3 regions of the Bacillus sp. OTU2372 genome follow, and region 2 is predicted to be linked to each of the others. Evidence: predicted binding sites of a transcription regulator. Region 2 holds the regulator's gene; each other region holds the start of a gene.
What was found. The regulator Rex, encoded in region 2, represses fermentation and respiration genes when NADH is low (regulators of the CRP and FNR family bind a similar motif). The targets are predictions, from matches to a motif close to TTGTGAAATATTTCACAA.

Region 1 (8,257 bases), on a different contig from region 2:
TTTTAAATGGCGCCTTTCCTCCTCAAATGAAGAAAAAACGGGCGGATTATAGCTGGCTTTCAATTTCGTGGACATGGCATCACCCTTCTTTAATGCTTAAAGTATTTATATCGAACTTCATTTCGAGGTTTCTAACATACTGATAGAAATAACCCAGCATGAAGAACGGAATCTTCCCACACGCCGGGCATATTTCAATTGTTAATTACCATATTGGTGATAGACCACTTCACCCTTTAGTACTTCATTTCCCTGCTGATTCACCGCTTGAACCTTAAAACGAAGAAGTGGCTCCTGCTTTTCAGTCAAGGTTGCTCTCAGGGTCACTACATCATTTAAAAAAACCATCCCTTTAAAACGAATCGAGTAATCCTGAATAAACCCTTCTTCATAGTAAGCAGTAAACAGCTTTGCCAAGTTGCCCATTGTCCACATCCCATGAGCAATAATCCCAGTCAGCCCTGCTTTTTTCGCCTCATCGTCAATGGTATGAATCGGGTTAAAATCACCGGAAGCTCCTGAATATTTAATCAGGTCCATCCTAGATACAGGTTCAAGCTGCACCTCTGGCAGTGACTCTCCTACTTGTAATTGTGTTAGTGTACTCATTTTACCAACACCTTCCTTACTGCTTCGGAAATCACAATCGTAGAGGTTGAGCTGAAAATGATATTTCCGGCTTTATCCTCCCCAAAGCTTTCCAATACCAAGAACCCCATCTGACCAAAGCTCCCTTTTTTCTCAAAGTAATTTTTTACCTTTGAGTAACAGTAAACCTCTTCACCCACTAATAACGGCCGCTGGTAATGGAAGGTTTGTTCCCCGTGTATCAAGCCTTTATTGGGCAAATTTAACCCTTCAATCACACCATAATCAAATACCCTTGGGAAGGTTGGCGGAGCAATATTGTTTCTGTATCGGGAAAGCCGCCCTGTTTCTTCATCAAAATAAATCGGATGAAGGTCACCGATGGCTTCCGCAAATTTCTTAACGGCTCCTCTTTCCACCGCATTTTTCACTTTGTTTGATTGCTTACCGATTTGGTCGTTAAACAACGATCTTCACCTCACCTTTTTAGCATTTTGGTCCGCCTGCGACATAGATCACCTGGCCATTAACAAACGAAGATTTTTCATCAGCAAAGAAAGCTACGGCATTGGCAATATCGGCAGGTTTTCCGCTTCGGCCAACCGGAATATTGGCCACACTTGCTTGAATTATCTGATCGAATGTGATTCCAATTCGAGCCGCTGTTTCTTTCGTCATTTCTGTCTCAATAAAGCCCGGTGCTACGGAATTAGCGGTGATGCCGTATCTTCCTAACTCAATGGCTAGTGTTTTGGTAAAGCCTTGCAAGCCGGCTTTGGCAGCAGCATAATTGGCCTGGCCGCGATTGCCGAGCGCAGAAGTAGACGAAATATTGATAATCCGCCCATATTTTTGCTCAACCATGTATTTTTGCGCTGCACGTGCGGCATTAAACGATCCTTTTAAATGGACATCCATGACCGTTTGCCAATCGGAATCTGTCATTTTAAATAACAAATTATCTCGGATAACCCCGGCGTTATTGACTAAAATATCCACCGATCCAAACGTTTCATAAACCTCTTTAAAAGCATTCTCTACTTGTTCAGCATCCACTACATTCGCAACTTTTGAATACACTTCATACCCTTTTTCTCTTAATTCACTGGTTGTTTCATTCAATGCTTCTTCATTTAAATCAATTAATGCAACTTTTGCGCCCTCTTCAGCAAAAAGTTCGACAATTCCTTTGCCAATCCCCCTGCTTCCACCTGTTACAAATACGACTCGTCCTGAAAATCTTCCTGCCATCCCTCTTCCTCCTATTTTTAAAAAGTTTAATGGATAACGCTTACATTTTTTCTATACGTATTGACCAACCTTGACATGACCTTTGATTAAATTTCGGGCAATAATCATACGTTGAATTTCATCTGTTCCGTCGTAAATTCTCCATAATCTTGCTTCACGGTACCAACGTTCAATTGGCAATTCCTTTGTATACCCCATCCCGCCATGAATTTGCAGAACCCGGTCGACCACTCGATTGCCCATATTAGAACCATATAATTTAGCCATGGATGCAAGATGCCGGTTATCTTCACCTTCGTCGAGCGTAAACGCAGCGTTCAAGACAAGCCATCTGGCAGCCTCAATTTCAACCGCAGAATCGGCAATTTGCCATTGAATGGCTTGCCGTTCGGCAATCGGTTTACCAAATGTAATCCGTTCTCTGGAATAATCAATCGCCATTTGTAATAAGCGTTCGGCAGACCCCACTGCTCTGGCTCCGACGATCCATCTTGCAAAACCAATCCATTCCAACCCAAGATTGTATCCTTTGTGTAATTCACCTAGAATGTTTTCCTCAGGGACACGAACATTATCGAATACTAACCCGGCTGGACCCCAATCACCCATCGTATGTATATACTCGGATTTCCAGCCCATATCCCGGTCAGCAATAAAACAAGTCACACCTTCACGGCCTTGTGTGGCTTGATGCCTCTCCTTATCGGTAATTGCGATTACCATAACAAAATCGGCTTCGTTTCCACCAGTTATGAAGGTTTTCTCTCCATTTAGCACCCAGTCATTTCCGTCTTTTACCGCCGTCATTTTGATATTTCTCGTATCAGAGCCAGCCCCTGGCTCTGTCATCGCAAAGCAGGATTTTTTCTCGCCATTTATTGTTGGAATTAAATATTTTTGTTTTTGTTCTTCATTGCCATAGTAGAGAATATTATCTGCTGAGCCTCCAAATGAAAATGGCACAAAGGTTTTAGAAACCTCCATTAGGACAATTGCCATCATCATCTGCCCAAGATCGGCGCCGCCATATTCCTCCGGTGTATTGATTCCCCAAAATCCTGCTTCCTTTGCCTTTAATTGCAGCTCTTTTAATTTGCCTGATGGAAGACTTGGTCTTCCTTCTCGCTCGTTTCTTAATACTTCGTTTTCAAGTGGAATGAGTTCTTTTTCTACAAATCTTCTAATTGTTTTTTGCACCATTTTTTGTTCATCGGTTAGGCGTAAATGCATTTTTTTCACTCCATTCTTAATCTTGATATCTAGTTTTTTCCTCCATAAAAGAGTATGCAAGAATAACCCAACACATACCTACCGGTTAGTATGTGTACTTTAATTTTATTCGGAAATTTCAGATAATACAAGTATTTACTAACTTTTTTGTAAAAAAAAATCCTCAGCCGCTAAAACAGCTGAGAACCTATGCCTGGCGGACTGCTTTTCTAGTAGCGCGCTCGCGTATGGTTGAAATAGCAACAGAACTTACCAGCCAAGAAATTAAACCAATGCTGATACTAAAAAGCCAATTACTAGTTTCCTGTAGAGATAGAAGGACTGTGATGACACAAATAATTCCCCCCATCATCCCATAAACGGAACCCCTGGCGATATTGGTCGCTTTCTTCGTTCCAGATGCGATTCCCACCATTATAACAGCTGTCAGCATAACAGCAGGAAAAGCAGCAAAGATGCCGGCGAGAATCTTCCATGGAGAAACGACTGTAATCAGATAACTTAAGGAAACTGCTGTCCCGCCGAGTAAAAAACGCATAAATAAATCTTGTTTATTCATGTTGCTCACCCTTTTCAATTAATGTGATGTAATTAATACGACAATAACGGAAACAGCAAACCAGCAAGCCATTGATTGCACAATACCTTTTTTCCAGCCAACCTTAGGAAGGAGATATCCTGCAAGAAGAGCCACTACTATATTAATCGCCATTCCAAAAATAGCGCCTCGTGATAACATGATGGAATGAGAAATAAGCTGACCACCATGAAAATCTAAACCAATCGTCAGTAGTGCCGCTAAATAAACAGCTGGGAAAGCTGCGAAGATTCCTCCAACCTTATCTCCTAGTTTTTTCGCAACGATTGTACAAGCGACAACAGCTAGTCCTCCTAACAGGAAACGGATCAGCAGTGCGCTTAAAGATAAATGAGCCATTTTTAGTCGCCTCTTTTGTATTGCACGTTGTATTTTGGTTTGTGATTCGAATCACAAACCAATTCATGTATTCATTGTACATCATTCCAATGAATAATCTTGTGAACACTTTATTACTGTTTTTGAAGCGGTTTCACATTCATTCTTCATCTTTAAGCACACGTCATCCTATTTTTTAACTGCGAAAGCTGGGGTTATTTTTTAAAAAGTTCTGCCATGCCCCTTTAATGCCCTGCATAATTTCTTCTCTTGTCGCTTGAAGTCGTTCCTTTGTGCCACCATAGCCGATTTCAACCTCTCCCTTTTCAAGCTCGGCAAAAATCGTGTCGGCAAAATCCGTTAACGGAGCACCAAAGGTATGTAAACCAACTCCGCCTAAATCCGTGTTGACAGCAGGAGGGAGGATTTCGATGACCTCAATGTTTGTTTCTGCCAATTGATGGCGCAGTGATGTGGTAAAAGAATGAAGCGCAGCTTTTGTTGCACTATAAACAGGCACCCAAACACCGGTCATCACCGCTAATCCGGACGTGACATTTAGTATCGCCGCCTGTGCCTGTTTTTCAAGATGAGGTGTAAACAGCATCGTTAAATGAATCGGACCGTCTACATTAATCGAAATTTCATTGCGGTAGTAATCCCAATCTTCTTTGGCATTTAAGAGATTAATTCTCTGTTGGATACCGGCATTGTTAACAATTACATTTAGTTGAGGAAATTCTTTCGTTGCCCATTCAAACAAACTGATTCTCTCGTCCTGTTTGGAAACATCACAAACCATTGTATGTATGGACGGAAATCTTTCCTTTACTTCACGCAATTTTTCTTCACGACGGCCGACAATAATCACCTCATTGCCTCTCTCTAAAAACCGCTCAGCAAAAGCAAACCCAATGCCTGATGCCCCGCCCGTAATCAAAATCGTATTTCCTGTCATCTTCATTTAAAATTCATCCTTTTTATATTTTGACTGTCTTTTTATTTTAACGTTTAGAACTTTTTTGATTCATTGAAGATTATTGACTATTTCCTCCCTTTTTTACAAATGATAAGGATGATATTCTTCTGAATATCCGTTTCAAATCCTATGATGAGGTGATTGTTGATGAGCTACAGAGACCAGTTAGATTCACAGTCGGAGCTTTTTCACTACACTTTTACGAGACCCAAGCATACGAAAGCACAGGTAAACGGTCAGACTAGAGTGTCGCAAAACCAAATCATCTTAAGGAGCAATGCTAAGGCCCATCGCTGGTAACCTAGAGTCTTGGCATCGAAACGAAATTGGTCTGTATAACGAATCGTGCAGCCAAATGGAGAAAGACCCTTTTCACATTTGAAAAAGGGTCTTTCTTTTTGCAGGAATTATTATTCTAAATGGCTTGAAAAGATAAGGTTTCAACGATATCATAAAATCTAATTACATCTTAACCAACGGAGTGACAATACCCATGTTTGAAGCTTTCACAATAAGAGATGCAGAAAAAAAGGATATGCCAATCATTATTGATATTTACAACTCCACTATTCCTGGCCGAATGGTTACAGCTGATTTAGAACCTGTTTCAGTTGAAAGCAGGCTGCAGTGGTTCTATGATCATTCACCAGTGTTTCGTCCCTTATGGGTAGTAGAAACAAACGGGGAAATTTGCGCCTGGGTCAGCTTTCAATCGTTTTATGGCAGACCTGCCTATAACGCGACCGCAGAGGTAAGTATTTATATTCATCACAATTTTCGCGGTAAAAAACTGGGCAAGTTTTTGATCCAAAAGGCAATCGATACCTGCCCTCAACTTGGGATCAAGACATTACTAGGGTTCATTTTTGGCCATAATGAACCAAGTATAAAACTGTTTACGAGCTTTGGGTTTGAAAAATGGGCTCATCTGCCAAATGTAGCAGAGTTAGATGGAGTAGAAAGGGATCTACTCATTCTTGGAAAAAGAGTATACTAAATTAATGACAACAAAGGGGTAGAAAAAGATGAGTGTACATAAGGCAATTACAGAACACGTTAACAAACAAAATAAGAAAATTAACGATTTCCTATCGCTTGACCAATTAAGAGAAATGTATATAGAAGAAGCAGTGACATTATGCAGAGAAGGAAAACCATTTACAACCGAAAAAATCAATATGGTTACAAATCAGATTAATGACCTAGCTAAACAGGGAATCATTCCTACTCGGAAATTAGTCTCAGTAGAGATGGTCAGAGAATATGCGCTGAAAAACGAATAATCTTCCATTATATAGTACATAGCTTTTTATTATTCCAAAAAAGAACATTTTCTAGTACTATATAGTAGAAATGTTTTCTATTATGCTAGGAAATTATCTTCCTAGAAAGAATATGGAGAAATGTATGGATAAAAAAAAGCTAGTTATCCTATATATAATTAGTAGTATTATTTGGATTTATGGAACAAATTATCTCGTTGAAGAATTTGTTCCTTCACCCTTTATCTGGGCTGTAGAGAGAACAAAGGAAATTCTTTATATTATGGTTACAGGTTTATTTATTTATTTTTCCTACAGTAAACAACAGGAATTAATAGATTCCCTTGAAGATCAAAACAGGCTGTCCACCCTGATCAATGCAATGGTTGATTTCGTCAACTTTAAGGATGGGGATGGCAGATGGATTGAGGCCAATGAATTTGGATTGAAATTGTTCGGACTTGAGCATGTAGATTATCGCGGGAAGAAGGACTCCGAGTTAGCGGATTATTCTGAGTTCCATAGTGATGCCCTTAGGTATTGTGAAATATCTGATGAAGAGACATGGAAGAAACGAGTCATAACGCGAATGGAAGAGGTTCTATACATGCCAGATGGGAAATTTAGGACGTTTGATACTATTAAAGTCCCTCTGTTCAATCCTGATGACAGCCGTAAAGGGTTGGTTGTGATCGGTCGTGATATTACTGAAAAAAGGGAAATGGCCAAACAACTTGCAGAAAGTCAACAGCAATATAAATCACTGTTCGAATATAGTCCGGATATTGTTTATATGCTGGATTTGGCTGGAACCATTACCAATTTAAACCCGCACTTTGACCTGATTACTGGATTCAAGCGGGAAGATGTGATAGGTCAAAACGTTTCGACTCTTTTACCAAAAAAATATAAAAAATCCCTGCCATATTTTATCCAATCAGTGGCAGATGAAGTGAAGCCGGTTATGTATGAAATTAAGATTCCTCACCGGAATGGAAATGAAATTACCCTTCAATGTACCTCTGTGCCGATTATTGTTAATGGGATCATCTCCGGAATTATTGGTTACGGCCGAGATGTAACCATCTTAAGAAAAGCGGAGGAACGGCTAAGGAGAACAGAAAAGCTGTCTGTTGTTGGGGAACTTTCCGCTAGTGTGGCACACGAGATTCGTAATCCCCTTACCTCTTTAAAAGGGTTTGTTCAGCTTTTACAAATGGAAGATGAAAAACATCAATTTTACTATCGGATTATGATGGATGAATTAGACCGGATTAATCACATTGTTGGGGAACTGCTGCTTTTAGCCAAGCCGCAGCATCTTAAATTTTCCACAACAGATATGCAAAAGCTTCTAAGTGATGTTATCTCGTTATTAAGTACGGAAGCCATTTACTATAATGTTCAAATCGTCTCTACTTTTCCGGAAGAGGAAATTTACATTGAATGCGAACCTAATCAATTGAAGCAAGTCTTTATTAATATAATTAAAAATGCGATTGAAGCTTCTATAAAAGGCGGAACAGTTGAAATTGTTATTCATTCTGCTAAAGGTGAACACGTAATGATTTCGGTGAAGGATCATGGCTGTGGAATTTCGAAGGAACGCTTAGACAAGCTTGGTGAACCATTCTACTCTTCGAAAGAAAAAGGAACCGGTCTTGGATTAACTGTCAGCTTTAAAATTGTTCAAGCTCACAATGGTATGATTCATTTTAACAGTCAAAAGAACCAAGGAACTACTGTTGACATCTCCTTGCCGATTAGGCAGGAAATCACGAAGAATGCCATTACAAATAAATAAATCAAAAAAACTGCCATTTAAGTGAACATTTGAATGGCAGTTTTTTTATGATTGTTCCTTCTGTTTTCTTCTGTTTTTGAAAAAGGCAATGATTAATAAAAATGAGGGGAGCAAAATTTGGAATGGCCAGTGTATATAGATTGGAACAATTTTTAGTCCCTCTTTTATATGCTCCGAATAATTGGAAGCAATCGTGATGGATGAAAATAATAAAAGTGCCCCCATAG
Region 2 (8,257 bases):
TGTTCTTCGAGCTTGCGAAGCGATTTTTCCATTAATCGAAGTGGTTCGAAAACGGTTAACATCTCATCCCAAATCGACAAATTGGATTCAAGGCCGGTATTTTGCGCTAAATAACCGATTGTTACATCTTTTGGTTTAATGATCTCTCCGCCATCGTGGGACAGGTGTCCGGCAATAATCTTTAATAACGTTGATTTTCCCGCACCATTTCGTCCGACAAGGGCCACACGGTCGCGGGTTTGTAATTCAAGCTTTATATTCGATAAAATAAGCTCAGCGCCATAATATTTTTGCAGCTGGTTCACTTGTAGTAAAATCATTTTAAATCACCTCTATTAACAACAAAACGTAAAATAGGATTACGTCAGATCTTTTATAAAAAACGGCTGTATTCGATTTCATTTGTTTAGTGAAAAACTTCACTAAGTTTCAGCTTTCAAAATTACCTACCATACAAATAGTGTACCTTATAAGCGTAATGACAGCAATAAAGAGTAATCGATGGCACTTTTTTCAAGAAAAATGTATATTTCGCTCAAAGTTTCACACACATAGTGTTAAAAATAGTGTATTATTTTTTTGTAGGAGGATTTTTTTATGGCAGAATTTACGCACTTTAATGAAGAAGGCAGAGCTAAAATGGTTGATGTCAGCGACAAACCCGAAACGGCACGCACGGCTCTTGCTCAATCGAGTATTATCGTAAGTGAAGAAATATATCAAAAAATAACGAACCATGAAATGAAAAAAGGTGATGTCTTAGCTGTCGCACAAGTTGCAGCGGTAATGGCAGCGAAAAAGACTTGGGATATTATTCCCATGTGTCACCCGATTCCATTAACAGGGGTCAATATATCCTTCTCATGGGAACAGAATCAAAATGGAAGCTATCAGTTGCATATTGCTGCAGCCGTTAAAACAAAAGGGAATACAGGTGTTGAAATGGAAGCGCTCACAGCTGCATCAGCATGCGCTTTAACCGTTTATGATATGTGCAAAGCAGTAGATAAAGGTATGATCATTGGACCAACTTACTTAGTTGAGAAAACGGGCGGAAAAAATGGGGACTTCAAAAGAACCGAACAAGTTAAATAATATTATCAAATTTTTATAATGGGGTGTGGGAGATTATGAGTAATGAAACGATGAAGATACCACAGGCGACAGCAAAACGGCTGCCCCTCTATTATCGATTTTTAAAAAATCTGCATACTTCAGGTAAACAAAGAGTTTCGTCTGCAGAACTAAGTGAAGCGGTAAAGGTAGACAGTGCGACAATCCGCCGAGACTTTTCCTATTTTGGGGCCTTGGGGAAAAAGGGATATGGCTACAATGTCAACTATTTGTTGACCTTTTTCCGTAAGACACTTGATCAAGATGAATTAACAAAGGTTGCGTTAATTGGGGTTGGGAATCTAGGTACTGCCTTTTTAAATTATAATTTCTTAAAAAACAATAATACAAAAATTGAAGTTGCCTTTGATGTCGATCCGGCAAAAGAGGGAACAAAAATTCGTGAAGTTCCGGTTTATCCGATGGATGATCTCGAAAAAGTGCTCTTAGAGGAAAAAATATCTGTTGTCATTCTAACGGTTCCAGCACCTGTTGCCCAAGTGATTACCGACAGGCTGGCAAAAGCTGAAGTGAGAGGGATCTTAAATTTCACTCCAGCACGATTAAATGTCCCTTCATCGATCAGGGTTCATCACATCGACTTGGCAGTGGAACTGCAGTCTTTAGTTTACTTCTTAAAGCATTACCCAACAGAAGAAATAGAGGAATAATGATAAAAGGGTGTTTCACTTACAAAAATTAGTGAAACACTTTTTTTATCACTTTACTAGCATAACAGTGTTATGTTACACTGTTTTCAGAAAGGGGTTATCTAAAATGAGCGACGATTTAATTTCTAAGAAGGAGCTACTGGAACTTGCCGGTATCTCTTATGGGCAGCTCTACCGATGGAAACGGAAAGATCTTATCCCCGAAGAGTGGTTTATCCGAAAATCCACCTTTACTGGACAGGAAACGTTCTTTCCAAAAGAAAAGGTTTTAGAGCGGATTAATAAAATCCAGACCATGAAGGATAATTTGTCTTTGGATGAATTAGCAGATATGTTTTCACCTAATATTAGTGATTTAGAGCTGGAAAAGGACGATCTTATAAAACGCAACATTGTTTCACCACCTGTAATGGATATCTATTTGGAAATGGATAAGGGCGGTCATCAGTTTACCTTTTCAAGAATGCTCGAAGTTTATGTATTAGAGAAACTTTTACAATCGGGTGAAATAAATTTAGATGAAGGTAAAATGCTGCTTCAGGTCTTAAAGGACAACGCGCATGTGATAAAACAGAAAAAATGTGAATTAGTGATAACAAGAAAGCTTGGCGTTTCCTCCTGCCTGTTGCTGATTAATTCAGAGGCCTTTCATTTTGAACCGGGAACAAAAGTGGTCACTGTATTATCTATGATGACATGTATGGAAGAAATTAAAGCTAAATTATTATAAGGGAGAATGACTATGGAAACGAATCGAAGAGGGGACCTGGTCATCAATGGACTTGGTTCGTCCAATGGAGGACATTTTTCTCTGGTTACACTGAATGGAAGTGGGACCGTAAATAGTGACCTAGAATGTGATGTATTAGAATGTAACGGCTCAGGAACTTTGATGGGAAATGTAGCAGCCACTAATGTAAAAGTTAACGGCAATGCCCGGTTTCACGGAAATATTGAGGGCGAGAAACTGAAAGTGGATGGGACAGCTAAGGTTGCGCAAAATCTTTCGGTAAAAAACGTAAAGGTCTCCGGAAAAGTCAATGTTGAAGGTAAAGTAAAAGCGGAACAGATTACCATTCATGGTATTTTAACAGTGGGTGAAGATTGTGAAGTTGAGAGTTTTAAAGGAAAATATCGCTTTACAATTGGGGGACTTCTCAATGCAGAGCAAATCGATGTGGAGGTTTATGGGGATTGTAGGGCAAAGGAAATAGGCGGGCAGTCCATTACCGTTAAACAACATAAAGGGTCCTTTATTGGCGCTATATTTAAACCTTTTTTCAAAAACCAATTAGAAACTGATTTGATTGAGGGTGACACAATTGTACTGGAAAATACCGTGGCGAAGGTGGTCCGGGGTCACCAAGTGAAGATAGGTCCGAATTGTCAGATCGGTGTGGTGGAATATACGGATGAATTTTCTCAAGATAAAAATTCGGTTGTAGGCGATATTCAGAAGGTTTAGGAGGAGGGGAAGAGAATGGGCAAAGGACAAAATTTAATTATTAATGGTTCGGGAAGCTATCCAGGCGGCATATATGATAAAATCAGCATCCGCGGTGAAGGGACCATTGTGAATGACGTGGATTGTTCCGCCTTTCATGTTTATGGAACGAGTGAGGCGAGAGATAATGTGAAAACAGGCTCGGTAAAAATTATGGGCGAGGCCGAGGTTAAAGGTGATATGGCGTCCAACGATACACTTGTTATGGGCACGATGATGGTCGGACGGAATGCTAGTTTGAAGAAGATGAAGGTGTTTGGTCTGCTCGAAGTTGGTGAAAAGTTAAGCGGAGATGTTGCGACCATTAAAGGAAGTATCTCAGTTAAAGGAAATGTGGAATATGAGACCTTTGATTCCACCGGCGGCTTCGACATCAAAGGATTACTAACAGCAGACAAAGTTAAGATCGCATTGCGATTCGGGCAAAGCAAAGCTGAAGAAATTGGCGGCGGAAAAATTATGGTCAAGAGAAAGAAAAACTCGATCCTTCCGTTTGGAAGAGAGGAAGGGACTCTTTCGGCAAAAGTGATTGAGGGTGATGATATTTACTTAGAAAATACAACGGCTGAAGTCGTACGCGGTAATACGGTTAAAATCGGTCCCGGCTGTCAAATAGGCCTTGTTGAATATACAACGGAATTGAAAAGCGATTCATCGTCAGCAATAAAATCTAAGACAAAAGTGTAAAGGGGTAATCGAATGGCTACAAAGGAAAGTAAGTTAGGGCTGGTCGTTGCAGGATTGTTACTGGGTATACTGATGGCCTCGATGGATAATACCATAGTTGTAACTGCAATGGGAACGATTGTTGGTGACCTTGGCGGGCTGGAAAGCTTTGTCTGGGTGGTTTCGGCCTACATGGTGGCAGAAATGGCCGGGATGCCGATTTTTGGTAAGTTATCCGATATGTATGGACGTAAACATTTCTTCGTATTTGGGTTAATTTTATTTATGAGTGGCTCCGCACTTTGCGGTACAGCGGAAACGATCACGCAGCTAAGCGTCTACCGGGCGATTCAGGGTATCGGCGGCGGGGCACTGGTTCCGATTGCCTTTACCATCATGTTTGATTTATTTCCTCCTGAAAAGCGCGGGAAAATGGGCGGATTGTTTGGGGCTGTTTTTGGATTATCAAGTATCTTCGGTCCGTTATTAGGGGCCTATATTACGGATCATATCAGCTGGCATTGGATTTTTTATATTAATTTACCACTCGGAATATTATCCTTGGTGTTTGTCTCGATTGCATATAAAGAATCGCCAATTCACAAAAAACAGCAGATCGACTGGTGGGGAGCTATTACTTTAATTGGATCCGTTGTTTGTTTAATGTTTGCCCTTGAGCTTGGCGGGCAGAAATATGATTGGGATTCTAGTATTATTTTGAGCTTATTTGCTGGCTTTGCTGTCTTACTATTACTTTTTCTGTACGCTGAGAAGAAGGCAAAGGATCCTATTATTTCGTTTGCTATGTTTAAGAATCGTCTGTTTGCAGGAAGTACACTTGTCAGCTTATTTTATGGAGCAGCATTTATGGCCGCTACTGTGTATATTCCCATCTTTGTGCAAGGGGTATATGGAGGAACAGCGACCAATTCAGGATTGATCTTATTGCCGATGATGCTTGGTTCAGTGGTAACGGCTCAAGCAGGAGGATTTTTGACGACCAAGATGAGTTACCGTAACATCATGTTTTTATCTGGGGTTATTTTGATTATTGGATTTTTGCTTTTAAGCAGCATCTCGCCGGACACCAGCCGTGCATTGCTGACGATTTATATGATTGTCATCGGCTTAGGAGTTGGGTTTTCCTTCTCGGTGTTAAGTATGGCGGCGATTCATCCGTTTGGCATGGAGCAGAGGGGTTCCGCTACTTCTACAAGTAACTTTATTCGTTCACTTGGAATGACAATTGGAATAACCATCTTTGGTACGATTCAAAGAAGTAATCTTAACGAGGGGCTTGAGGATGCCTTCTCTGGAATGGGACCAGTGAAAGGGCAATCGTTTGGCGATTCACGATCATTATTATCAGAAGGAGCCAGAAGTCACATCCCGCCACAAATCCTAGACAAAATCACAGATGTCCTATCAAGCTCAATCGTCCACACCTTTACATGGGCACTAGTCCCTGCTGGAATAGCCTTCCTCTTTATCTTTATCCTCGGCAAAGACCGTCTCAGAATAAACACACAGGCAACAACGAAATAATAGAAAAGGTGACAGGCGCCATGTTTCAAATGGCGCCTGTCACCTTTTCTCATTTATTCACCTTATTCTTGTACTTTATATGAAATAGGATCATTTTTAGGCCGGAGCCAAAGTCGAATGTAGCTAGTAAAACGAGCAGATAGCCGAAGAAGCCCCAGCCGTTTGTATGGACATGGTCGATGGCAAAATAGGTAAACAGCCCGCCTAGCAGAATGTAGATAAAACCGGAAAACAAGGGTGAACGTCTCATAGAAAGCCTCCGATAATGTTTTGAATCGCTTCCGCTTCACGCCTTAGCCGTTCAATATCATCTTTATAAACAGATTGAACCAAGACAACCATCGTGTTCATCGATACATGAGCAAATATTGGGACAATGATTCTGTTAGTTCTGACATAAAGAAAGGCAAACGTAAAGCCCATCGCTGAATAAAGCAAAATATGTACAGGTTCCATATGGGCCAAAGCGAAGATGACGGAACTAATCAATGCAGAAATGAAAAAATTATATCTTTTATACAGTGCACCAAAAATAATTTTGCGAAAAACAATTTCTTCTAGGATAGGTCCAATAATGCTCGTTACAAGGATCGCCAGCGGCAGGGTTTCAATGATTTTCAGGATATCCTGTGTATTCTCAGAGCCCATTTCAACTCCTAAAAGGCTCTCGATAATAGCGGCAACGTACTGGGCAAATAAAGCTAAAAATACCCCTAACACGGCCCACATCGCCGAATAGCCAAATGAAGTTCCTTTCACATCCAGGCTGCGAGTGTTCATTTCTTTCCGTAATAGTAAAAGAATAATAATTAGGGCGATTGAAAAACTAGCAATCAGATAAACAGGAACAGCAAGTTTTTGACTGATATCAAATTGTTTAAAGCCAAAGATTAAGATGGGTAGCCCCACTAGACTTGAAAACTGCATTGCAATATAAACAATAATGACCCACCAATATTCCTTTTTCAAATGACAATCTCCTTTAAATACAGTTATATGATACAGCGAGTAACGTACGATTATTAATCGATCCAATAGAAGCACTAATATTTATTTTACTCTTAAAGCCGTGATTGTATCAATTTAGAAGAATTGTTTTATGAAAAATGATGGCTTCTGAACTATAACGGCACTATATAGAAATTTGTCTATTTTCTTTTATAAAAGAGGTATAGAATGCATGCTTTTTCACATACTTTATAAGGTTGCAAAAAAGAAAATTTCTTTGTAAAAATTTATGCATCATACTTGCAAAAAAATCTCAGATTCATTATTATAATAATTGTGTTAGCACTCATTAGAAGAGAGTGCTAATAATGAGAAAACTACATATATTTGAGGAGGTTGTTTGAATTGTTAAGACCATTAGGTGATCGTATTGTTATTGAGCTTGTTGAGTCCGAAGAAAAAACTGCAAGCGGAATCGTATTACCGGATTCAGCGAAAGAAAAGCCTCAGGAAGGAAAAGTTGTTGCCGTAGGTAATGGCCGTGTCCTTGAAAACGGTGAGCGTGTAGCACTTGATGTGGCTGTAGGCGATCGTATTATCTTCTCAAAATACGCTGGTACAGAAGTGAAATACCAGGGTGTTGAATACTTAATTTTACGTGAAAGCGATATTCTTGCTGTCGTAGGCGAGTAATAAAAAGCGTTAATACGCTAGAACTTGACCCTTGATAGGTATTGAAGTTCAAAGAATAGATTCAGAGTAAAAAATACGAGGAGGTTTTTTTACAATGGCTAAAGAAATTATGTTTAGTGAAGATGCACGCCGCGCAATGCTTCGTGGTGTTGATGCTCTTGCAAATGCAGTAAAAGTGACTCTTGGACCTAAAGGACGCAACGTGGTTCTTGAGAAAAAATTTGGTTCTCCGCTTATCACAAATGACGGTGTAACGATTGCAAAAGAAATCGAATTAGAAGATGCATTCGAAAACATGGGTGCTAAATTAGTTGCTGAAGTAGCTAGCAAAACAAATGATGTTGCCGGTGACGGAACAACAACTGCAACTGTCCTTGCTCAAGCAATGATTCGTGAAGGCTTAAAGAACGTTACTGCTGGTGCGAACCCAATGGGTATCCGCAAAGGAATCGAGAAAGCTGTTGCTACAGCAGTTGAAGAATTAAAGGCGATTTCTAAACCAATCGAAAACAAAGCTTCAATCGCACAAGTTGCTGCAATCTCTTCTGCTGACGAAGAAGTTGGCCAATTGATTGCTGAAGCAATGGAGCGTGTTGGTAACGACGGCGTTATCACAATTGAAGAATCTAAAGGCTTCACAACTGAGTTAGATGTTGTTGAAGGTATGCAATTTGACCGTGGATATGTTTCTGCATACATGGTAACGAACACTGACAAAATGGAAGCTGTTCTAGATAATCCATATATCTTAATCACTGACAAGAAGATTTCTAGCATTCAAGAAATCCTTCCAGTACTTGAGCAAGTAGTACAACAAGGCAAGCCATTATTACTAGTTGCTGAAGATATCGAAGGTGAGGCATTATCTACATTAGTAGTAAACAAACTTCGCGGAACATTCAATGCTGTTGCTGTTAAAGCTCCTGGCTTTGGTGACCGTCGTAAAGCGATGCTTGAAGATATCGCTGCATTAACTGGCGGTGAAGTGATCACTGAAGAGCTTGGTCGTGACCTTAAGTCTGCAACGATCTCTTCTTTAGGCCGTGCAGCGAAAGTTGTTGTAACAAAGGAAAATACAACAATCGTTGAAGGTGCTGGAGCAACTGAAGATATCCAA
Region 3 (8,257 bases), on a different contig from region 2:
ATTTTTTTAAAGGTATACCTACATAATGAGTAGCAATGGTTTGGATGAATATGCGGCTGCATTAACAAATATGCGAAGGGACATACGAAATTATTTTGTCAAATGCCAGAATGATCAATGGAACTTTTCAATAAATCATTAGATTTATTATTGGAGTTAAAGCTTCAGCTGCCATTTTGGCGGCTTATTTTTATTGAGCTAACGGGTCATGTTAGTTTAACAAGGAATCGTGAAATAAGGGCTTCAAATGAATCCCTTATTTGGCTATTGTTTTTACAATTTTTGATAAGCGTTTAAGACCATCCTCTATCTGTGGAAGAGGAGCGAATGAATAGGAAATTCGTAGATATTGTTCAGCTTGATGATGATAAACATTTCCTGGATTCAGTAATATTCCTTCTGTAAGCGCAATTTCAAATAATTTTCTCATAGAGAGTGACGGTAACAAACGCAACCAAATATAAAATCCTCCAGACGGTTTTTCCCAAACTGCAATATCAGAAAAATAACTGTTCAAAGTTTCTAAAGTAAAATCTCTTCGAGTTTTCAGTTGTTTTCTTACTTCATTAAGATGTTTATTATATAGTCCACTGGAAAACCATTCTACTGCTGCCCATTGTGATATAGAACTGGACCCATAATCAGTCTGCATTTTAATATCAGCTAAGTGCTCAACTACTGGTTCTGGACCCACAATCCAGCCAATACGAAGTCCAGGACTTAAAGATTTAGATAAACTTCCCAAATAAAGTACAAGTCCATGTTTATCCAAAGCCTTAATTGGTTTTGGCGGATTTTCATCAAACCATAATTCTCGGTAAACATCATCTTCAATCAAAGGAAGTTGTTCTTGTTGACAAGTATCTAGCAATAGTTTACGTCTTTCCACAGTCATTAAAGTCCCGGTTGGATTATGAAATGAAGGAATGGTATAGAGTAAAGCAGCTTTTTGTTGTTTTTTATATTGTTGAATAAGATTGGCTTGAATTCCTTCTTTATCCAAAGGGATGCCCATTAAACGCATACCTGCTGACTGAAAGACATTTAATGAATGAAGATACGATGGCTTTTCTGTTAATACGGTAGAACCCTTATGCAATAAACCCACACTTATTAGCTGAAGGGCTTGTAATGCACCTGATACAATTAAAATGGAAGAAGGAAAAGCAGGAATCCCAATTGTCTTTAAATAATCTGCTATTTGTTCTCTTAAGGGCAGCAACCCCTTTGGTTCTTCATAGCCATAAGAAATTTCTCTATTCGACAATTGATGGAAAATTTCTTTCATTGATAAACTAGGAATTAGATTTGGCGATAATTCTCCAGTTCCTAAACGAATGATGTTCGGGGTAAATTCAGCTTGATTTATTTCTTGAATCGTTGGCAAGTTTGGCTTGTGAGATCCGAAATTTACATATGAATTCCAATCAGGGGGAGGGGGAGTAGCTAACAGATTCCATGTATTGTTTACTACTCTTGTTCCACTGCCGCTTTTTCCCTCAATAAGTCCTTCGGCTATTAATTCGTCATATGCAGTTACAATTGTACTTCTATTTACTCCTAAAACTTTTGCTAAAGCACGTTGGGGAGGAAGCTTATATCCTATCGTCCACTCTCCATTGGATATTTTTTCTTTAATAAAATCAGTTATTTGTTTATGTAAAGGTACTGGCGATGATTTATTTGGTTTCCAATCGATTTTAAACATCAAAATAGCTCCTTTTTGTATTTATTATATTACTTGGTTGGTTTGGATTCCATCCAATTGGTTGGAGACAAAAACAAAATTTCGAAATAAAATAGGACCCGTTGAATAATAAACAAGAAAGGGCGAAATTAGAATGTTAGAACCACTTTTTCATGGATTTATTCTTGCACTAGGACTGATTCTTCCTCTTGGTGTCCAAAATGTATTTGTTTTTAATCAAGGGGTGCTACAGCATCGTTTTGTTAATGCATTACCAGTCATCATTACAGCTTCTTTGTGTGATACCCTTTTAATCCTGATATCTGTTTTAGGTGTTTCATTTCTTATTTTAGGTTCATTTTGGATAAAAATGATTTTAATTGGGGCAGGTTGTATTTTTTTAATCTATATGGGATGGACCACATGGAATAGTAAGCCAAGTAATGAAAGAGAAGTACGTGGGAATAAATTTTCTTTAAAGAAACAAGTATTTTTTGCAGCATCTGTTTCCTTACTGAACCCTCATGCCATCATGGACACTGTAGGTGTAATTGGTACAAGTTCATTAAGGTACCAAGGGGAAGATAAAGTTATCTTTGCTCTTGCTTGTATTTTGGTTTCATGGATTTGGTTTTTTGGACTTTCACTGATTGGGAGAATAAGTAGAAAGGTTGATAAATCTGGAAACTTTTTGTTGATATTAAATAAAATATCAGCTCTTGTAATGTGGGGGGCAGCAGTCTATCTTTTGTTAACTTTATTGAGTGAATAGACCAAGTTAATCGGGTTATTGAGAAGATTGTGAAGAGATGTACTTAAGCTAAACCAGCTGATAGTTTGTCAACATTTTTCACTAAAAAACTTAAATTACCCATGTTATACTAAAATGCGCAATTTACTGGATCAACTCCAGCGATTGCGACTAGCTTTTTAGACCAATACCAGGGATAGATTGGATAATCTTATATTCTTCAATTTCCTTAGCGAGAGTATCTATCTCTGTCTCTAACTTTGATAGATGCTCTTTATATTGAAGAAGCATATCAATATACATACTCATGCTTCATAAATGACTTTTTTACAAAGTTTCTTGAAATGGATTTCGAGCTGCCGCACTAAAACTTTTACGATAAGGTTTTCCTTTATCTAAAAATCCTTGAACTTCACTTTCCCTTTTTGATACATTCAGTCCAACGACTCGATTCTTTCCAAATTCCTTCTCTAAATAATTAGATTGCCGGTTACTCCTAATTCCTCTTGTAGTATTATAGCTTCGCTTGATATGCGAGATCCGTAGCCCCAACCAGCCTCAAACATGTTTCTACAAGTAGGGGGTGAACGGTTTAGCTGACGGGATCAATGCCCCACGGGTGCTTACGTTCTACCCCGGCTACATGGTTATAATAAGACCATATAAAATAAGATCACCCCAGAAATATCTGCTAACCAAATAATACGAACGGATGCTTGAATTCAAAAGGGTATAGTGAATGTATAATTATTTAAAGTATAGAATAAATATTCATAGTATGTTAATATAATAATAGTTTAGATTCTTCGGAGTTTAGACCTCCTAAAATGGACTTAGCCTAGACCACTAAGTTCAACATTGACCTTTGATTTAGATCAAAGGTATTTTTTGTTTGGATATAGTTATAAATTGGTCACTCATTCTACATAATTATTGATTTAAATTGGATAATAGTTTTGTGAAATTTTGCACTTCAACTAACCTGGCAGGTTAGTTGTGCGAAATGTTTCTAGCTTAAATGGAGGATGGTCACATTTCTCTGGTAAAGGCTAGACAGTTCTTGTCGGAAGTGAAGGATTATATCAAAGAATCAAATGATGGGGGAACGCCCTGAAGGGTTCTCTCTTAGCCGAATAGCACTGGATTTAGTAAGAATGATAGTTGTTATAAGCTCGGCGAAAAGGCGTGAGAATTTACCGTAACAGGTTAAGCTGACGAACTTCTGAATGTACAGGTCTATACCTGCGATACATAGAAATGTGTATATCACCAAATTGTGAGGTTAGTTAGATGTGGGTGAGTAAAAATAACTAATATGAAAATCCATGATACGTTACAGGCGTATGAATGCTAACAGGCTTACAGGAAGCACCTAAGTTCATTCATAATAGATATAATTCAACGTTGTAAGCTGATAACGTGGAAAGCTTACTCCCGCAGAAGCGTTGGCAAGGAAAGCAATAATGACATTAGTTATTGTATAACTTGTCTTTATGTCAGTGAAAGTGGTGGCATAGTACCAATGAAAGGTCTAATCAACCTGGAGGGATAGCCACTAGTCTAATGAAGAATCATTTAATCATGCAAGGCAAATCTTTATCGGTTAATAAGGTTCTTTGAGACTAATAGAGGTTCACCTCCTACGGGAGGTACCGACTTATTAAAACGGAAGAATTGAGACACTGAAGGTGCTACGATTTCTGAAGTGTTGATGATTAAATCGAATCGGATTAGTTGGAACGCCGTATGAGGTGAAAGTCTCATGTACGGTGTGAACGGGGGGGAAGGGGAGCGATAACTTCAAACCCTTACCTATCTGTATGAAGAAGTAAATGTATTTGGAAACTAATAAGTTCTGTTTATGGAAATATTATTTTTATGTAAATAAGCCAAAAATATATAAAGGTGAATAAAATCTTGTATATTTTCAACTTATTAAAAATATTCGATTTGGTGCTAAAGTACAAGTTTACCGTTCACATCTGAACTTGAACTTAGGCTCTGTTTGAATATAATATGCATTTCTTACCTCTGCACTCCAGTTTGCAAAGGCTTCTCTCCATTCAATAGTGCTAAAGAATTCATCAACAGATTGATTTTCAGAATCCCAAATTATAAATGTGTTGATTGGGGCAATTCCTCCTGCCCAAATTCCATTATTTTCGTCAGTATTATCTTCCCTTACTAATAATAAGGGTAGACCAAATTGAAAAGCCATTGAAGGTTCTACTTGTGAATAAACTGACCCTTCCCAGAACGGAGTAGTTGATGGGGGTTGGCCTACATTGGTGTTAACTATATCAACGAAAAAACGACGAAAATTCATTGCCAACATTCCATAGCTTGATGAAACCAACCGACGAATATCAGTTAAAATGATTTCGGGATAACTTTCGCTTAAAGGTAATGTACGTGGAAAAAGCAAAGCATTTTCGATCTCTAAAATTAGACGGTTTAGAAACTGATTTTGTTTGTCATTTAAATGAGTTGTCGTACTTAAAAATATGGGAATACGATAGGCACGCTCAATACATTCTTGGTGTCCCGATGATTGATATACTTTTTCTTCCTTTAAAATTTCATTTTTAGAATTTCTTGAGGAATCTGTGCGTAAATCTCCTTTATATTTCATCACTTCTCATCTCCTTTTTTAATTAGTCTATGGAAAATGATTAAGTGAGATTGGACATACAACCTGATTTCTAAAATTAGGATTTTAAAAAAACTAAATGCTCAAACGGGAGTTTAGTGTAAGAAGGTACCTTTTTGGACTAAACTTGTTTATGAGGGTCAGAGGCGATTAAATGAAGAACAATTATCCACGACAAGGACTAAGAATAAGATGCGAACAAGGTGTTCATCCAGAAGTTAGAAGGGCTTGTTTAGAATTTGCAAAGTGGATAAGGAAAGAATTTGATTTTCCCATTCGGGTTGTTTTTTATCTAAAAAAAGATTATCAAATTAAAAGTCAGGCTAATAAAGAATTAGTATCGGGTACATTTTTTGGTCCTTTTGACAAAAATGAAGAACCATATATAAGAATAGCTACTGGTGACTATTTAGAATTATTGAATAAGAATGGAAAAGAAAATGCACTTTGGGCTACTCTTGGTACATTTGCCCACGAATTGGGCCACTATTATCAATGGATTGATGACTTAGAACTTGATGATGAAGAGGCAGAAGAAGGGGCAGAAAATAATAAGGAGTATATGCTTGATTTATATTCTTAGACAAGAGACCATCCGTAAGTAATTTAAGACTTTGTTATTCAGCTAACGGGCGTGATTGCTTAATAAGAGCAGTCGCTTCTTGTGCTAACTGGCAGCATTAGTTGGAATAAGCAAACCCATTATTATAAAAAAATTAGAACCTTTTGACATATTAATCGTAATAGTTAACAGGGGGGAATTGTATGGTCGGAATAGGAACTTGGATACCGTTGGTGTATCTATTGGAGTAAGTGTAATAGTTATTTATTTCATTTTTTATAGCAATTAAAAGGTAAAATAAACGGGATTGCTAAGCCAATCCTGTTTTTATTATTGCATTAACGGTGCAGAATAGATGAAAAAGCTCGCTCGACGAAAAAGACATTCCTGGTAGTACAGGGATGCCCTTTTTTACTGTTTTGTTAGAATTTAAAGTCTAGAATCATCTTACTAGTTTGACCTGTAAACTTATAATTATAGGACCCTTTCAAGTTTTCTAAGTCACCGGTAGCTTTGATGATTGTTGCTGGAGAATCTAGATTTCCTTTATCAAATATTCCTTGCTCTATAGCTGTAAATGTCCCCAGTTTTCCCTTGTAAGTTCCTTCAAAATACAGAAATCCAGAAATTTTAGAAGTGGCTAAATGACCATCTTCTATATTTGAATCTATATAATATAATAAATATTCAACAAAAGCTTTTCCTTGTAGTTCACCCTTAATATCGTACTCGACATGGGCAATATTAATAGGGAATTCTTTTCTAGTGTCATCTACTGGCTTTTCATCCCATTTGCTTACTGTAAATGTTACCTCCATATGTAAATCTCCCTTCAATATAAATAGTATCTCACCTCTAGTATATATCCAAAAAGTACCATCATCAATAAATGGATAGGAGCGTTTTTTTTTTATTTGTTGTTTACTACTTTGTGAAATATTACACTTAAATTAACGGGTGCAAGAGTTTAACAATGAGTTGCTGCGGCAGCTCATTTTCATTTTTTTGTGCTAATGTGGCAGCTATTTCAAACAAGAAGACAGTAAAATGGGACACTCATGCTCATTGTCCTATGAACATTAGTACAATGAGGTGTTGTCACTATACCGAAAATAAAATAACAACATTCAAATAGGCAAATATCTATTCCTCTTTAAAAAAGGACACATACACTATTTTTGAAACAATTTGAGGAAGAGATATAAAATGGAAAGACAATTCTTTGGAAACGGTATGAGTTATGGAGGTTATCCTGGTTATGGTGGCTGCTGTTAGAGATGGTTCATGCTAGACTCTTTAAATAAATATTAGTTTATTTTGCACATGACATTATTTTAAAAATGAATGTGAAATTAATAGTGGACAATCAATCCTAAACCACCATAAAAAAATGCTTAGCATATTGCCAAGCATTTTTTTATTCACCTTATTTGGCTTTAGGGAATACTCTACGAATTGTTTCAGTAAACTCATTAAAGAAACCTGAGATGGGTCTACCATTACGAATATCAGAGGCATATGTGGTCATCCGATCATAAAAGTCAGGGTTTTCCGATACGTAAACGTTATCAATATCTCGATCAGTGGATTTCACTCTTTGTGAAATCTTATGTTCAATACTATAAGTACCCTTATTTCGGGATGTAGGTTTGAGCTTTACGGCTACATATGCATTATTTTCTGTAACAATGACATTTGCCGTGTCCACTTCTTTCAGATCGGCTACTTTTTTAGCTGCATCATCAGCTACTCTCATTCTAGATCTATTATCGTAATCATTATTGTCTCTGTCGTTGGTGATGTTGTTTCTTGTCACATTTTGGTCACGATTTACAACATCATTTTTATTTACGTTATTTCTGGCACACCCTGTTAAATCAAGGCTAAATATAAGGAAAGCAATTAAGATTAGGCTTTTTTTCATTGTGTATTCCCTCCGTGTATTTAGTTAAGCTCTCCATTTCCTTAAAAGATTATTCATATGATGGTTTAGTTCTTTAATTACTTTATTTACTTTGGATTGGTGGATAAGAACCCTTGTAATGCTTTCAGTTATAAATACTTCTGATTCCAGCTTCCCCCTCCCATTCTTAATAAGTGAACGAATACAAACTTATTATTTATTATTTAATACTTTATTCTTTTTATACTTATTACTCGGTTAAGGTGAGTTCATTTTTTAAGAGAACTGAAGAGGGGAAAAAGGGATCGTGAAGAAATATACTTAAAGTAACGTGGTGGAAGAGTTTAAGATCAGTGGCTGCTTCGGCAGCTTTTTTTGCTTGTTCCACTACCGGGATAGTTTTGTCCCGATAACAAAAACTAACAAAATGAAAACGATAATATATAAAGGAGATTAAATATGCTGAAAAAGATAGAGAAAATTCTTAAAGTACTCCTATTTGTATTTATCGGCGTATGTTTTGTTTTGCTTGTTTGGGATAAAATTGAAAGATCAGCAGCCGAAAAACGGGGGGGATTTGACCAGCAGCCCATCCAATACCCGATTCGTCAAAGTAATATTACTATGTATACAAACGGGAAACAGTTAAACAATCAATTATTTTCAGATATAAAGAAAGCAAAATATTACGTGCATATCAACTT

Region 1: the regulator Rex is predicted to act here: its motif matches at 4,046-4,063, upstream of AAHB15_RS10265 (DUF3147 family protein).
Region 3: the regulator Rex is predicted to act here: its motif matches at 6,580-6,597, upstream of AAHB15_RS09340 (DUF3224 domain-containing protein).

What each region holds. Positions count from the first base shown of each region.
Region 1 is NZ_JASATK010000004.1:169,379-177,635, forward strand. Features, by position in the region: gene AAHB15_RS10235 (class II aldolase/adducin family protein) at 1-75, opposite strand, end outside; gene AAHB15_RS10240 (MaoC/PaaZ C-terminal domain-containing protein) at 202-609, opposite strand; gene AAHB15_RS10245 (MaoC family dehydratase N-terminal domain-containing protein) at 606-1,055, opposite strand; gene fabG (3-oxoacyl-ACP reductase FabG) at 1,075-1,839, opposite strand; gene AAHB15_RS10255 (acyl-CoA dehydrogenase family protein) at 1,891-3,069, opposite strand; gene AAHB15_RS10260 (DUF3147 family protein) at 3,257-3,628, opposite strand; gene AAHB15_RS10265 (DUF3147 family protein) at 3,647-4,006, opposite strand; gene AAHB15_RS10270 (SDR family oxidoreductase) at 4,182-4,949, opposite strand; gene AAHB15_RS10275 (YpzG family protein) at 5,112-5,264, shown strand; gene AAHB15_RS10280 (GNAT family N-acetyltransferase) at 5,458-5,961, shown strand; gene AAHB15_RS10285 (YpbS family protein) at 5,990-6,247, shown strand; gene AAHB15_RS10290 (PAS domain-containing sensor histidine kinase) at 6,372-8,030, shown strand; gene AAHB15_RS10295 (GerAB/ArcD/ProY family transporter) at 8,076-8,257, opposite strand, start outside.
Region 2 is NZ_JASATK010000027.1:45,113-53,369, reverse strand. Features, by position in the region: gene AAHB15_RS25785 (ABC-F family ATP-binding cassette domain-containing protein) at 1-320, opposite strand, end outside; gene moaC (cyclic pyranopterin monophosphate synthase MoaC) at 598-1,095, shown strand; gene AAHB15_RS25775 (redox-sensing transcriptional repressor Rex) at 1,131-1,784, shown strand; gene AAHB15_RS25770 (YhbD family protein) at 1,891-2,514, shown strand; gene AAHB15_RS25765 (polymer-forming cytoskeletal protein) at 2,527-3,249, shown strand; gene AAHB15_RS25760 (cytoplasmic protein) at 3,265-3,975, shown strand; gene AAHB15_RS25755 (MDR family MFS transporter) at 3,988-5,499, shown strand; gene AAHB15_RS25750 (YdiK family protein) at 5,549-5,749, opposite strand; gene AAHB15_RS25745 (CPBP family intramembrane glutamic endopeptidase) at 5,746-6,468, opposite strand; gene groES (co-chaperone GroES) at 6,853-7,140, shown strand; gene groL (chaperonin GroEL) at 7,235-8,257, shown strand, end outside.
Region 3 is NZ_JASATK010000004.1:1,011-9,267, reverse strand. Features, by position in the region: gene AAHB15_RS30165 (DUF3231 family protein) at 1-10, shown strand, start outside; gene pdxR (MocR-like pyridoxine biosynthesis transcription factor PdxR) at 257-1,708, opposite strand; gene AAHB15_RS09360 (LysE/ArgO family amino acid transporter) at 1,842-2,459, shown strand; partial or broken gene AAHB15_RS30160 (hypothetical protein) at 2,616-2,906, opposite strand; gene AAHB15_RS09350 (hypothetical protein) at 4,408-5,070, opposite strand; gene AAHB15_RS09345 (hypothetical protein) at 5,243-5,671, shown strand; gene AAHB15_RS09340 (DUF3224 domain-containing protein) at 6,073-6,468, opposite strand; gene AAHB15_RS09335 (YhcN/YlaJ family sporulation lipoprotein) at 7,077-7,574, opposite strand; gene AAHB15_RS09330 (phospholipase D-like domain-containing protein) at 8,013-8,257, shown strand, end outside.